3 regions of the Streptomyces sp. KPB2 genome follow, and region 1 is predicted to be linked to each of the others. Evidence: riboswitches for the same ligand, from Rfam matches in the RefSeq annotation. Region 1 holds a riboswitch; each other region holds the start of a gene.
The links. Region 1 has a riboswitch for thiamine pyrophosphate ahead of thiC (phosphomethylpyrimidine synthase ThiC). Riboswitches for the same ligand answer to the same signal wherever they lie in the genome.
Positions count from the first base shown of each region.

Region 2: another riboswitch for thiamine pyrophosphate. It lies ahead of D1J63_RS09965 (thiamine ABC transporter substrate-binding protein); the one in region 1 lies ahead of thiC (phosphomethylpyrimidine synthase ThiC).
Region 3: another riboswitch for thiamine pyrophosphate. It lies ahead of thiO (glycine oxidase ThiO); the one in region 1 lies ahead of thiC (phosphomethylpyrimidine synthase ThiC).

Region 1 is NZ_CP034353.1:4,185,831-4,190,774, reverse strand. It holds gene thiC (phosphomethylpyrimidine synthase ThiC) at 1-1,486, opposite strand, end outside; TPP riboswitch at 1,479-1,668, opposite strand; gene D1J63_RS18610 (YibE/F family protein) at 1,740-3,248, shown strand; gene D1J63_RS18605 (SsgA family sporulation/cell division regulator) at 3,297-3,734, opposite strand; gene D1J63_RS18600 (IclR family transcriptional regulator C-terminal domain-containing protein) at 3,835-4,560, opposite strand; gene D1J63_RS18595 (DUF5326 family protein) at 4,882-4,944, opposite strand, start outside.
Region 2 is NZ_CP034353.1:2,332,410-2,337,353, forward strand. It holds gene D1J63_RS09955 (ABC transporter ATP-binding protein) at 1-654, opposite strand, end outside; gene D1J63_RS09960 (iron ABC transporter permease) at 701-2,383, opposite strand; gene D1J63_RS09965 (thiamine ABC transporter substrate-binding protein) at 2,359-3,447, opposite strand; TPP riboswitch at 3,527-3,632, opposite strand; gene rlmN (23S rRNA (adenine(2503)-C(2))-methyltransferase RlmN) at 3,671-4,777, opposite strand; gene D1J63_RS09975 (phosphatidate cytidylyltransferase) at 4,890-4,944, opposite strand, start outside.
Region 3 is NZ_CP034353.1:6,024,039-6,028,982, reverse strand. It holds gene metF (methylenetetrahydrofolate reductase [NAD(P)H]) at 1-423, opposite strand, end outside; gene thiE (thiamine phosphate synthase) at 538-1,209, opposite strand; gene D1J63_RS27125 (Rv2175c family DNA-binding protein) at 1,413-1,778, opposite strand; gene D1J63_RS27120 (FAD-dependent oxidoreductase) at 1,841-3,121, opposite strand; TPP riboswitch at 3,269-3,380, shown strand; gene thiO (glycine oxidase ThiO) at 3,378-4,601, shown strand; gene thiS (sulfur carrier protein ThiS) at 4,598-4,798, shown strand; gene D1J63_RS27105 (thiazole synthase) at 4,801-4,944, shown strand, end outside.

The sequences.
Region 1 (4,944 bases):
CGATCTTGTAGGTGATGACGCCGGTCTTGACGTCGTCGCGGTTGGGCAGGCCCAGGTGCTCCTTGGGCGTGACGTAGCAGAGCATGGCCGTGCCCCACCAGGCGATCATCGCGGCACCGATGCCGGAGGTGATGTGGTCGTACGCCGGCGCGACGTCCGTGGTCAGCGGGCCGAGCGTATAGAACGGAGCTTCATCGCAGATCTCCTGCTGAAGGTCGATGTTCTCCTTGATCTTGTGCATCGGGACATGTCCCGGGCCCTCGATCATGGTCTGTACGTTGCAACGCTTGGCGATCCGGTTGAGTTCCCCGAGGGTGCGCAACTCGGCGAACTGGGCCTCGTCGTTGGCGTCCGCGATCGAGCCCGGGCGCAGGCCGTCGCCCAGGGAGTAGGTGACGTCGTAGGCGGCGAGGATCTCGCAGAGTTCCTCGAAGTTCTCGTACAGGAACGACTCCTTGTGGTGCGCCAGGCACCACGCCGCCATGATCGAGCCGCCGCGCGAGACGATCCCGGTCTTGCGGTTCGCGGTCAGCGGTACGTACGGCAGGCGCACGCCCGCGTGGACCGTCATGTAGTCCACACCCTGCTCGGCCTGTTCGATCACGGTGTCCTTGTAGATCTCCCAGGTCAGCTCCTCGGCCCGGCCGTCGACCTTCTCCAGGGCCTGGTAGAGCGGCACGGTGCCGATGGGAACGGGGGAGTTGCGCAGAACCCACTCGCGTGTGGTGTGGATGTTGCGGCCGGTGGAGAGGTCCATGACCGTGTCGGCGCCCCACCGGGTCGCCCAGGTCATCTTGTCCACCTCCTCCTCGATGGAGGACGTCACCGCCGAGTTGCCGATGTTGGCGTTGACCTTCACCAGGAACCGCTTGCCGATGATCATCGGTTCGATCTCGGGGTGGTTCACGTTGGCGGGCAGGACGGCACGTCCCGCCGCGATCTCCTCGCGAACCACTTCGGGCGAGACGTTCTCCCGGACGGCCACGTACTCCATCTCCGGGGTGATCTCACCCCGTCGCGCGTACGCGAGCTGCGTGACCGCGGTGCTGTTCCGGCCCCGGCGCGGCTGGCGCGGGCGGCCGGGGAAGACGGCGTCGAGGTTGCGCAGACCGCCGCGCGGCGAGGTGTGCTTGATTCCGTCGTCCTCGGGACGGACGGGACGGCCCGCGTACTCCTCGGTGTCGCCGCGGGCGATGATCCAGTTCTCCCGCAGCGGAGCGAGGCCCCTGCGGACATCGGTGTCGACGAGTGGATCGGTGTACGGGCCCGAGGTGTCGTACAGCGTGACCGACTGCCCGTTGGTGAGGTGCACCTGACGGACCGGCACCCGCAGATCAGGGCGTGAGCCCTCGACGTACGCCTTGTGCCAGCCGATGGACTTCCCGGCCTCCGTGGTCTCCGCGGCGTCCTCCTGGCCGGAGTTCTGGGTGGGGTGGTGTGCGGAGTTCTGCGCGGAGGCAGGCGTGCGTGCGTCCTTGATGGTCATGAGACCTACTCCCTACGCCGGCATTACCCGGTAACAGGTTCGGCGGTCGACGCAGCGGCTTCCGTCCGACGGTGCTTCGTGGGATACGTCACTCGACTTCGGTGACGTTTCCCGTGAAACATCGCTGGGACGGAGGTCAGCGCCCTCTCAGCCCGGTGCTCCGAGCTCCCGCGTGTACAAAGGTGCCTCCACGCTAGCGCCCCTTCGGGCGCGGTGACCAGAGGGCCCCCCTCGTTCTTGCGATGATCGGGCGGTGACCACACCGCAGCATCCCCCCTTTCCACCGCGCCGGCCCCGCCGCGGACCGAACGCCGAAGAGGGCGACGGTCGTGCGACCGGCCATGTCCCCGCCTTCGCTCATGGTGCGCCCGAGGGCAGACCCGAGACCGGTCACGGGCACGGGTCCGGTGCGAAGGGTGGCGGGCAGGGCGCGAGTGGCGGACAGGGCGCGGGTGGCGGGCACGGGCACTCGCACACCCACAGTCATGGACCCGCGGCGCCCGTCTCCCGGCATCTGCGCAAGGTCATCGCCGCCGTCCTGATCCCCTTCGCCGCGGCCGTGGTGGTCGGACTCGCGGTGCTGTGGCCGGGCGGTGCGCCTGCTCACGAACGCACGGGTGTCGGCTTCGACCGGCAGACACAGGAAGCCACCGTCACCAAGGTGGTCGCGCTCAGCTGCCAGTCGGTCAACGCCTCGGGCGGCACCCCGACCGGTGACACGTCCACGGCCGAGGGATCCTCCGCGGTGCAGCAGGCGACGGGCGAGTGCAAGCGGGCGACCATCCGCGTCGACACCGGCGATGACAAGGGCCGTACGTTCAACGAGATCGTGCAGCCGGACCAGTCACGGCAGTTGCACGAGGGGCAGAAGGTGGTGGTCGCCTACGAACCCTCGGCGCCCAAGGACCTGCAGTACTCGGTGACCGACATCAACCGCCGGCTCCCCCTGGCCCTGCTCGCCGGCATCTTCGCGCTCGCCGTCGTGGTCGTCGGGCGACTGCGCGGTCTCATGGCGCTGGTCTCGCTGACCATCAGCTTCCTGCTGCTGAACTTCTTCATCCTTCCCGCGATCCTGCAGGGCTCCAACCCCCTGGTCGTGGCTGTGATCGGGTCCAGCGCCATCATGCTGATCGCGTTGTACCTGTGCCACGGGCTGTCGGCCCGCACCTCCGTGGCGGTGCTCGGCACCCTGATCTCCTTGCTGCTGATCGGCGTACTCGGGTCGCTGTTCATCGGCTGGGCCGCGCTCACCGGCAACACGGACGACAACACCGGCCTCATCCACGGCCTGTACCCGTCCATCGACATGAGCGGCCTGCTGCTCGCCGGCGTCATCATCGGTTCGCTCGGTGTCCTCGACGATGTGACGGTCACCCAGACCTCCGCGGTCTGGGAGCTGCACGAGGCCAACCCGACGATGGGCTGGCGCGGCCTGTACCGCGCGGGCATTCGCATCGGCCGCGACCACATCGCCTCGGTCGTGAACACGCTCGTCCTGGCCTACGCGGGCGCCGCCCTGCCCCTGCTGCTGCTGTTCTCGATCGCGCAGAGCGGGGTGGGGACGGTCGCCAACAGCGAACTGGTCGCCGAGGAGATCGTGCGTACGCTGGTCGGCTCGATCGGGCTGGTGGCCTCCGTGCCGGTCACCACGGCCCTCGCGGCCCTGGTGGTGTCGGCGGACCGGCCGACCGCCGCCGCGGGGGCGGCAGCCGGTGCGGGAGCGCCGGCACGCGGTGGGCGGGGCCGTCGCCGTAAGCGCTGACGCGCCCGGCGAAGCGTTACGCCACCGCTGCGCGTCTGCCGTAACGGTTCAGCCCGCGCTCTGTTCCTCGGCCAGGATGCGGTCCAGGGCTTCGTCGAGGTGGCTGTCGAAGTCGGCGAGCGCGCCCTCCTGGCCGAGGGGCACGAGCTTGTCGGTGCGGTCGAGGAAGGCCACGAGAGGCGCGGCCGAGGAGCGGAACAGTGCCTGGTCGCTGCCGACCTGAAGGCGGATCAGCACCTCGGCCAAGGGCTCCGGATCGACCGGTGCGATGCGCACGTCTCCGTCGCCGCACGGCCGGCCCACTCCGTCGACGAGCAATTCCCGGCCGAAGGCCCAGGTCACCGGCGCGTCTCCGGGCAGATGGAAGGTCAGTCGTACGGCGTAGGGATCACGTGTCTCGTACCGCAGCTCCACCGGGATGCGGAACGAGAGCTCCTCGGACACGAGAAAGCTCATCATGACCTCTGCCTGTACGGACTCGCCCATTCGCCTACCCCGTCATTCGCCGTCGACTGTCCGGGAATCAAACCTCTAACACTGGTGGCATCTTGCTCAACGTACACACCAGATCACAAGGAGTGAGTTTTCAGATACTGATAGAGAGCGCCAGTGAACCCAGACGCCGCCCCACCTCGGTCTGCAAACGCTGAGCCGCCGGCAGCAGTCGGTCCGCCTGGTGGAGGGGGAGCGAGATGGCCATCGTCGCGGCGGTGGTGCCGACGGTGATCGGAATGGCCGCGCAGACCGTGCCGAGCGCGTATTCCTGGCGCTCGACCACCGGCGTCATCCGGCGCATGCGCTCCAGTCGTTTCAACAGGCTGTGGCCGTCACGCAGCGTATACGGCGTGAGCGGCCGAACCGGGTAGCGGTCCAGGTGGTCACGGCGGGCGTCCTCGTCCAACTGGGACAGCAGGCACTGCCCGATGGCGTGCGCGTGCCCCGTCTCCCGGAAGTCCGCCCACTCCTCGACCGCCGGGTTGCCCGGAGTGTCGGAGACGCACATGACCTCGATCTCGCCGTCCCGGTACATGGCGTAGTACACCGGGACGCCGATCGCGTCGCGCCAGCGGGCCATGGTGTCGACCACCGTGCTGCGACGTTTCTGCTCGGCCCCGCTGCTGCTCAGCCGCTCGGCGGCCTCGCCGAGGAAGAACAGTCCCTTCTCCCGGCGCAGATAGCCCTCGTGCACCAGCGTGCGCAGCAGGTGGTACGCGGTGGGCAGTGCCAGCCCCGTCTCGCGGGCCAGTTGTTTGGCCGGGGCGCCGTACTCGTGCTCGGCGACGCACTCGAGCAGGCGCATCGCCCGCTGCACGGAGCCGATCAGGGTCGCGGAGGGCGGCGGGTCGGCGGAGGAGGGCCTGGGGGAGGTCCGAGGCGTCGGGCAGGGCTGCACGGGAAGGGCGTGCAGGTGAGCGAATGCGGTGTCAGCCGTGGCCAAGGGTCACTCCCGGAACGCGAGGAGGCAACCCGTGCGGAGAACACGGGTGGGGGTGTACGCCGTGCACGGGGTCGCCCCCGCGTGGAGTTCCGGACTCTAACCGTCGGTCACCGCTCACCGAGGTCCCGTCCGGGAAACTTCCCCCGCCCGAGGGAACCGGTGGTTCCTGTTACCCCCACCGGTGTCCCACCTCTCTCACCAGTCGCTGCGCGACGACGAGCTCGACATGAACTTGCGTACGACGTAGATCAGTCCGCC
Region 2 (4,944 bases), 1.9 Mb from region 1:
CCCCGACTGGGCGATCCGACCGTCCCGCATCACCACGACCCGGTCGGCGAGCGCGAACGCCTCGCCCTGGTCGTGCGTGACGGCCAGCACCGTGGTGCCCAACCGCCCGAACAGCTCCCGCAGTTCCACCACGAGCCGCTCCCGCAGCGAGCGGTCGAGCTGGCCGAGGGGCTCGTCCAGCATCAGCAGCCGCGGCCGGGGCGCCAGGGCCCGGGCCAGCGCCACTCGCTGCTGCTCACCGCCGGAGAGCGCGGCGACGGACCGACGGGCGGCGTCCGGCAGCCCGACCAGCTCCAGCAACTCCGCCACCCGGTCCCGCTGCTCGGCCCGGGAGGCGCCGTGCATCCGCGGCCCGAAGGCGACGTTCCCGGCCACGTCACGCTGCGGGAAGAGCTGGTGGTCCTGGAACATCAGCCCGACCTCGCGCCGGTGCGCGGGCACTCCGGTCTGGTCCCGTCCGTCCAGCGCCACCCGCCCGGCGTCCAGCGGCTGGAGTCCGGCGACCGCCCGCAGGAGCGTCGACTTGCCGCTGCCGCTGGGCCCGAGCACGCACACCACTTCGTGCTCGGCGACCGCCAGGTCCACGGCGTCGAGCACGGCCCGCCCGCCGAAGCGGACGGTGGCGCCTTCGAGGCTCAGCAGGCTCGACGGCATGGGCGGCCCCGACGGCACGGACGGTTTGGACGGCATGGACGGCATGTCAGAACTCCCCGCTCCGGTCGGTCCGCAGCCGCTCCAGCACCACCAGGGCCACGGCGCACACCAGCATCAGAATCGTCGAAAGGGCCATCGCCTGGCCGTAGTTCATCTCTCCCGGCCGGCCCAGCAGCCGCGCCACGGCGACCGGCAGGGTCGGGTTGTCGGGCCGTGCGATGAAGACGGTCGCCCCGAACTCGCCGAGCGACACCGCGAAGGCGAACCCGGCCGCGACCAGCAGCGCCCTTCGCACCATCGGCAGGTCCACCTCGCGCCACACCCGCCACGGCGACGCGCCCAGCACCGCCGCCGCCTCCCGCAGCCGGCCGTCCACCGCCCGCAGCACCGGCAGCATCGTGCGTACGACGAAGGGGACGCCCACCAGCGCCTGTGCGAGCGGCACCAGGATCCAGGACGATCTGAGGTCCAGCGGGGGTTCGTCCAGCGCGATCAGGAAACCGAAGCCGACCGTCACCGCCGACACCCCGAGCGGCAGCATCAGCAGCGCGTCGAACCCGCGCACGAAGCGGCCCGCGTCGCGCCGGGTGAGCGCGGTCGCGGCCAGCGCGCCGATCACCACGGCGATCGCGGTCGCGGCGGCGGCGTACTGGAGGGAGTTGCCGATCGCCTCGATCGGCGGGACGAGGAAGGTGCCGCCGTCCTCCCGGGTCAGCGCGCGGTAGTAACCGAACCCGGAGGCGCCCAGTGACCGCTGGACCAGCACCGCGAGCGGCAGCACCAGTAGGAGGACGACGACGCCCAGGACCCCGGCCAGCAACGCCCACTGCCCGGCTCCGCGCGGCCGGCGCGCGGTCGTGGCCGCGTCGACCAGCCGGAGGGCGCTCTCGCGCCGCCGTACCGTCCAGGCGTGCACGGCGAGGACGGCGGCGACGGCCGCGAACTGGATCAGCGTCAGCACGGCGGCCGTGGACAGGTCGAAGACCTGGGAGGTCTGGCGGTAGATCTCCACTTCGAGGGTGGAGAAGGTGGGGCCGCCGAGGATCTGGACGACGCCGAAGGAGGTGAAGGTGAACAGGAAGACCATCAGCGCGGCGGCGGCCACGGCGGGCGCCAGCGCGGGCAGCGTCACCTGCCGCCAGGCCCGCAGCCGCGAGGCGCCCAGCATCCGCGCGGCCTCCTCCTGCCGCGGGTCGAGCTGCCCCCACAGGCCGCCGACGGTGCGGACGACGACGGCGTAGTTGAAGAAGACGTGCGCGAGCAGGATCGCCCACACCGTGGTGTCCAGACGTACGCCCCACAGCTCGTCGAGCAGCCCGCCGCGCCCGACCAGCGCCAGGAAGGCCGTGCCGACGACGACCGTCGGCAGCACGAACGGCACCGTCACCACGGCCCTCAGCACCTGCTTGCCGGGGAAGTCGAAGCGGGCGAAGACGTACGCGCCGGGCAGGGCGATCAGGAGCGTAAGCGCGGTGGACGCCAGCGCCTGCCAGGTGGTGAACCACAGGACGTGCCGCACGTCGGACTGCGCGAGCACGTCCCCGATCCGGCCGAGCCGCCAGACCCCGTCGACCTTGAGGCCCCGCGCGACGATGGCGGCGACGGGGTAGGCGAAGAACACCGCGAAGAACGCGACGGGCACGGCCATGAGACCGAGCCGCGCCGCGCTCCCGCGCGCGGTGCCCGCCTGCTTGCCCGGGTGGCTCACTTCAGTACGAGCGAGGTCCACGACTTGACCCACTGGTCACGGTTGTCGGCGATCTTCGCCGGGTCGAGGGTCTGCGGGTCCTTCGCCTGCGGCCCGAACTTCGAGAACGCCTCGGGGACCTGCGCGCCCTCCCGCACCGGGTAGACGAACATGTTCAGCGGCATGTCCTCCTGGAAGGACTTGCTCAGCATGAAGTCGAGGAGCGCCTTGCCGCCCTCGGGGTTCTTGGCGTTGCTGAGCAGGCCCGCGTACTCGACCTGCCGGAAGCAGGTGCCGTCGGCGACGCCCGTGGGGGCGGTGTCCGGCTGCGGGTCGGCGTAGACGACCTCGGCGGGCGGGGAGGAGGCGTAGGAGACGACGAGGGGCCGGTCGCCCTTGGCCTTCTTGCCGCCGGCCGAGCCGGAGAACTCCTCGTTGTACGCCTGCTCCCAGCTGTCGACGACCTTGACGCCGTTCGCCTTGAGCTTCTTCCAGTAGCCCTCCCAGCCCCCGTCGCCGTACTGGGCGGCGGTGCCGAGCAGGAACCCGAGACCCGGCGAGGAGCTGCCCGCGTTCTCGGTGACGAGCAGGTCCTTGTACTCGGGCTTGACGAGGTCGTCGAAGGACTTGGGCGGGGTCAGCTTGTGCTTGCTGAAGTACGCCTTGTCGTAGTTGACGCAGATGTCGCCCGTGTCGATGGGCGTGACCCGGTGCTTGTCCCGGTCGGTCCGGTACTCGGGCCGGACCCGGTCCGAGCCCTTGGCCTCGTACGGCTGGAACAGGCCGTTGTCGAGGGCGCGGGAGAGCAGGGTGTTGTCGACGCCGAAGAAGACGTCGCCCTGCGGGTTGTCCTTGGTCAGGATGGCCTTGTTGACGGCCTGCCCGGCGTCGCCGTCCTTGAGGACCTCGACCTTGTAGCCGGACTCCTTCTCGAAGGCGGCGATGACGTCCTTCGACGCGGCCCACGAGTCGTGGCTGACCAGCGTCACGGTCTTGGCGCCGCCGGAGCCGCTCCCGGCGTCGTCGGACGACGATCCGCAGGCGGCCAGGGTGCCGACCATGCCGAGGCCGACGGCCAGGACACTGACCTTCTTGGTGATGCTCACTGAATTCCTCCTGGGTGACCAGGAGAAGACGCGGCCCCGCCCGGAACCCCTGGCGAGGGTCCCGGGCAGGGCGCAACAGCTCGAGTGGTGACCGATCTCCCTACCCAGAATGACCTGGGCCAGGTTCGGAGGGTCTGCGGCCGGTGCCGCACTCTCAGCGCTGTGGCGCTCCCCTGTCGGAATATGAAGATGTGACTGTGCTGCTGTACTTCCGCCGGTCAGGTTACCGCTCGCTCGCGGCGAGCTGACCACACGCCCCGTCGATCTCCTGTCCGCGGGTGTCCCGGATGGTCACCGGCACACCGTGCGCCGCGATCGCCTCCACGAACGCCTTCTCGTCCTCGGGCCGGGACGCGGTCCACTTGGAGCCGGGCGTGGGGTTGAGCGGGATCAGGTTGACGTGCACGGGCTTGCCCTTGAGGAGCCTGCCGAGACGGTCACCGCGCCAGGCCTGGTCGTTGATGTCGCGGATCAGGGCGTACTCGATGGACAGCCGGCGCCCGGACTTCGCCGCGTACTCGAACCCGGCGTCCAGCACCTCGCGCACCTTCCACCGCGTGTTGACGGGGACGAGGGTGTCGCGCAGCTCGTCGTCGGGGGCGTGCAGGGAGATGGCGAGGCGGCACTTGAAGCCCTCGTCGGCGAAACGGTGGATCGCCGGGACCAGGCCGACCGTGGAGACGGTGATGCCGCGCTGGGAGAGCCCGAGACCGTCCGGCTCGGGGTCGGTGAGGCGGCGGATGGAGCCGACGACTCGGTTGTAGTTGGCGAGGGGCTCGCCCATGCCCATGAACACGATGTTGCTGAGCCGCGCGGGGCCTCCCGGGACCTCGCCGTCCCTGAGCGCCCGCATGCCGTCCACGATCTGGTGCACGATCTCGGCCGTGGACAGATTGCGGTCGAGGCCGGCCTGGCCGGTGGCGCAGAACGGGCAGTTCATCCCGCAGCCCGCCTGGGAGCTGATGCACATGGTCACCCGGTCCGGGTAACGCATGAGGACGGACTCGACGAGCGTCCCGTCGAACAGCTTCCACAGCGTCTTGCGCGTGGTCCCCTGGTCGGTGGACAGGTGCCGCACGACCGTCATCAGCTCGGGCAGCAACGCTTCCCGCAGCCCCTCGCGGGAACCGGCGGGGATGTCGGTCCACTGCTCGGGGGCGTGCGCGTACCGCGCGAAGTAGTGCTGCGAGAGCTGCTTCGCGCGAAACGGCTTCTCACCGATCGCGGCGACAGCCTCCTTGCGCTCGGCAGGCGTGAGATCGGCAAGGTGCCGCGGCGGCTTCTTGGCTCCGCGCGGCGCGACGAATGTGAGTTCTCCGGGCTTAGGCATGGCCATACCAGTGTCGCAGACATACGGAGAGGGACCCGCCGCCCTGTGGACAACGGGTCCCTCTCCGAGAAACCAGCAGATCAGGCCCACCGTGCAGGGGGCACCGACCGGATCACCCGGACCCGACGAAGATCACCAGCAGCAGCCACACCACCGGTGCCGTCGGC
Region 3 (4,944 bases), 1.8 Mb from region 1:
GGCGTACGTCAGGCCCTCGGGGTGCGCGATCCAGTCGGCGGTCGGGTCGCCGGGCGGGTCGCCGCGCACGGCGAGCATGTTGCGGATCCCGGCGTCGGCGTACTGGCCGATGATGTTGCGCAGTTCGGCGACGGAGTGGTCGACGGCGGTGAGGTGGGCCACCGGGGTCAGGGTGGTGTCGGCGACGATCTGCTCGGTCTCCCGGACCGTGCCCGCGCGCGTGGAGCCGCCGGCGCCGTAGGTCACGGAGACGAAGTCCGGGGCCACGGCCTCGACCCGCCGCAGCGCGCTCCACAGGTTCTTCTCGCCCTTGGGCGTCTTCGGCGCCGAGAACTCGAACGAGTACGTCGTCTTGCCGGTGGCGAGGATGTCGCGCACCGTGCGGGCGCGATCAGTCCTCGTGCTTGCGGTTCCGAGGGCCATACCGGCAGGTTAGCCAGGGTGCGGCGGTCCCCCAACCGGATGGGGGACATTTGTCCATATTGTCGAGTTGTTGTCCACCTTTTGGACACCCGGCCCGCTCGCGGCTGCGCGGGGCTACTCCCCTGCCGGGACCTGCCGCAGCCGCTTCGCGAACTCGGCCGCCGCCGCGCCGGGGTCGTCGGCGGCGGTGATCGCGCGGACGACGACCACGCGCCGGGCGCCCGCCTCCAGCACCTCGTCGAGGTTGCCGAGGTCGATGCCGCCGATCGCGAACCAGGGGCGGTCGGTGCCCAGCGCCGCCGTGTACCTGACCAGGTCGAGGCCGGGTGCGTGGCGGCCGGGCTTGGTGGGGGTGGGCCAGCACGGTCCGGTGCAGAAGTAGTCCACGCCGTCCTGGACGGCGGCAGTGGCCGCCTCGGACTCGGCGTGCGTGGAACGGCCGATCAGGACGTCGTCGCCGAGGATCGCGCGGGCGGCGGGCACCGGCAGGTCGCCCTGGCCGAGGTGCAGCACGTCGGCGCCGGCGGCGTGCGCGACGTCCGCGCGGTCGTTGACCGCGAGGAGCCTGCCGTGGCGGGCGCAGGCTTCGGCGGACACCTTCAGGTGCTCCAGTTCCTCGGCCGCCTCCATCCCCTTGTCCCGCAACTGGACGATGTCGACCCCGGCGGCGAGCACGGCGTCCAGGAACTCGGGCAGATCGCCCTGGCTCCGGCGGGCGTCGGTGCACAGGTAGAGCCTGGCGTCGGCGAGCCGGGCGCGGGCGGTGGTCGGGGCGGTGTCGGGCATGCGGGTGTCCCCCCGGTTCGGTGGCGCGGGCCCGGGACCGGGCCGCGCGATTCTGGCACACGGCCGCGGACCGGGCCCCTCCCGGGCCGTGGTCCGCGGCTCGTACGCCGGGCGGTGTGGCGGATCAACCGTGCGACGGACCGGACCGGCGAGGTCGCGGATCGGCCGCGATCACGCGGTGTGACAGGCCGGCGCCGTGGCGGTCAGACGGCGAGCGCCTGGGCGCGGCGCTTCACCTCCGTACCGCGGTTCTCGGCCAGGGCCTGGGCGGGGGTGCCGGGCAGGCTCGGGTCGGGCGTGAAGAGCCACTCCAGCATCTCCTCGGCCGTGAAGCCGTCGTCCCGCAGCAGTGTCAGGGTCCCGGCCAGGCCCTTGACGACCTTGTCCTCGTCGATGAAGACCGCCGGGACGTGCAGCGCGCGGTTCTCGCCGCGGCGGACGGCGATGAGCTGGCCTTCCTTGATCAGCTGGCGTACCCGGGTCACCTCGACGCCGAGCTTCTCGGCGATGTCGGGGACGGTGAGCCAGGCGGGCACGAGAGCATCGGTCTTTGCGTCAATCTCGGTCACGCCCCCAGCCTGCCACCTGGCACTGACAGTCGGAAACCGGACCGGGCCGGACCGCGCCGGGGCTACGCCGACGCGGCCGTCGTCGCCTTCAGCGGCTTCGCGGGGTCGGCCAGCAGGTCCGGGTCCATCGTCGTGCCCGCCTGGATCAGCCGTTTGCCCTGCGCCAGGTCACGGGGGCGCCCCACCGCCAGCAGGGCGACCAGGCGGCCCTCGCGCAGCCAGCAGACCGTCCAGGCCGGGCTCGCCGGGTCGCCGCGCCACAGGGTGGTGTCGGCGGCCGTGTGGTGACCGGCGTACTGGACGAAGCGGCCGAACTGCTCGGACCAGAAGTACGGCACCGGGTCGTAGGCCGCCGGGGCCTCGCCCGTCGGGGCTCCGACGATGTCGGCGGCGACCGTGCGCGGGCCCTGGAGTGCGTTGTCCCAGTGGTGCACGAGCAGCCGCTCGCCGTAGCGGGCGGAGGGGAAGGAGGCGCAGTCGCCGACCGCGTGGACGTCCGGCGCGGACGTGCGCAGGCGGTCGTCGGCCAGGACCTCGCCGTACGCGCCGAGCGCGATGCCGGAGCCCGCCAGCCAGCCGGTGGCCGGGCGCGCGCCGATGCCGACGACGACCGCGCCGGCCGGCAGCCGGGTGCCGTCGTCGAGGACGACACGGGCGGGCTCGCCGGGGCCGCCGGGCTCGACGCGCTCCACGCGCGCGCGGGTGCGCAGTTCGGCGCCCGCCTCGGCGTACCAGTCGGTCATCGGCGCGGCGACCTCGGCGGGCAGCGCGTCGGCCAGCGGCCGGTCGGCGGCCTCCACGACGGTCACCGCGCAGCCCGCCTCGCGCGCGGCGGTGGCGAACTCGGCGCCGATCCAGCCCGCGCCGACGACCACGACCTCGTGCCGGCGGGCGAGCACCGGGCGCAGCCGTTCGGCGTCGTCCAGGGTGCGCAGCAGGTGCACGCCGGGCACGCCCTCGGCGCCGGGGAGCCGGACCGGTTCGGCGCCGGTCGCGAGGACCAGGGAGTCGTAGGGCACGGGGCCCTCGGAGGTGTCCAGGACGTGTGCGCCGGGGCGGACGCCCAGGGCCTCGCAGCCCAGCCGGAGGGTGATGCCGAGCGCCTCGAAGTCGACGTCGAAGGCGGAGCCCTCGGCGGTGCCCAGCAGGACGGCCTTGGACAGCGGGGGCCGGTCGTACGGTTGGTGCGGCTCCGCGCCGACGAGGGTCACCGGGCCGGTGAAGCCCTGTTCCCGCAGGGCGACCGCGGTCTGCACGCCCGCCATCCCGGCGCCCACCACGACCACCCGGCGCTCCGCGTCCGCCGCCGGTCCCTGTCCCCGCTCCCGCGTCTGCTCACTCACCCGATCACCATAGACACCCGGCGTTTCGTCGGTCGGCGCGCGTGCCCGACGAGCCGGCGGCCGCGCGGATCGGCGGCCCCCGGGGTTCTGCTCCGTCGGGGAGGCTCCCTTACCCGGGCGACGCGCCGCGGGCTAGGGTGGCCGACGCAAGGCACTCGCGGGAGCCCGGACGCACCGGGCTGAGAGGGAGGCTGGCGGCCTCCGACCGTACGAACCTGATCCGGGTCATGCCGGCGAAGGGAGGGGCTGGACGCCCATGTCGTCTCCACCACACACGCCTCCACACACACCTCGAACCCCCCGTACGTCCGACGTGCTCGTCGTCGGCGGCGGGATCGTCGGGCTGGTCACGGCCTGGCGGGCCGCGCAGCGCGGGCTGGTCACGGCCCTGGTGGACCCCGAGCCGGGCGGCGGCGCGGCCCAGGTGGCGGCCGGGATGCTGGCCGCCGTCACGGAGCTGCACTACGGCGAGGAGACGCTGCTCGCGCTGAACCTCGCCTCGGCCCGCCGCTACCCGGACTTCGCGGCCGAGCTGTCCGAGGCGACCGGCCGGGACCTCGGGTACCGCCGCTGCGGCACGCTCGCCGTCGCGCTGGACGCCGACGACCGCGCCCACCTGCGTGAGCTGCACGCGCTCCAGCAGCGGTCCGGCCTGGAGTCGGAGTGGCTGTCGGGGCGCGAGTGCCGACGCCTGGAGCCGATGCTCGCGCCGGGCGTGCGCGGGGGGCTCCGGGTGGACGGCGACCACCAGATCGACCCCCGCCGCCTCGCCCACGCGCTGGTGACCGCCTGCGAGCGGGCGGGCGTGGTCTTCCACCGGGTGTGGGCCGAGCGGCTCACCGTCGGGCGCGGGGACCGGGCCACGGGTGTCGTCACCGCCGACGGCACGGCGCTGGAGGCGGGGCAGGTGGTGCTGGCCGGGGGCAGCCTCAGCGGGCGCCTCGCGGGCGTGCCGGAGGCCGTACTGCCGCCGGTGCGGCCCGTGAAGGGGCAGGTGCTGCGGCTGACGATGCCGAGGACGCACGGACCGCTGCTGAACCGGACGGTGCGCGCCGTGGTGCGCGGCAACCACGTCTACCTGGTGCCCCGCGAGAGCGGCGAGCTGGTCGTCGGCGCCACCAGCGAGGAGCTGGGCTGGGACACCACGGTCACCGCGGGCGGCGTCTACGAGCTGCTGCGCGACGCGCACGAGCTGGTCCCCGGCATCACGGAGCTGCCGCTGACGGAGACCCGCGCGGGGTTGCGCCCCGGCTCCCCGGACAACGCCCCGCTGCTCGGCCCGACCGCCCTGGACGGCCTGCTGCTGGCCACCGGCCACTACCGCAACGGCGTTCTGCTCACCCCGGTCACCGGCGACGTCATGGCGCACGCCCTGACCACCGGGAGGCTGCCCGAGGAGGGGCGCCCCTTCACGCCGCGCCGCTTCGACGCCGTTCCCGCGCTTCCCCCACTCCCGCACCTCTCGGAGCAGTCCGCATGAACATCTCCGTCAACGGCGAGCCGCGCGAGGTGGCTCCTGGTACGGCCCTGGACGCGCTGGTGGGCACGCTCACCGCGGCACCGTCCGGAGTGGCCGCCGCCCTGAACGAAACCGTCGTCCCGCGCGCGCAGTGGTCCGCCACCGCCCTGGCCGACGGCGACCGTGTCGAGGTCCTCACCGCCGTCCAAGGAGGCTGACCATGGCTGACGATCCCTTTGTCCTCGACGGCACGTCGTACGGGTCCCGCCTGATCATGGGTACGGGCGGGGCGCCCAGCCTGGACGTGCTGGAGCGCGCGCTGGTGGCCTCCGGGACGGAGCTGACCACCGTCGCGATGCGGCGG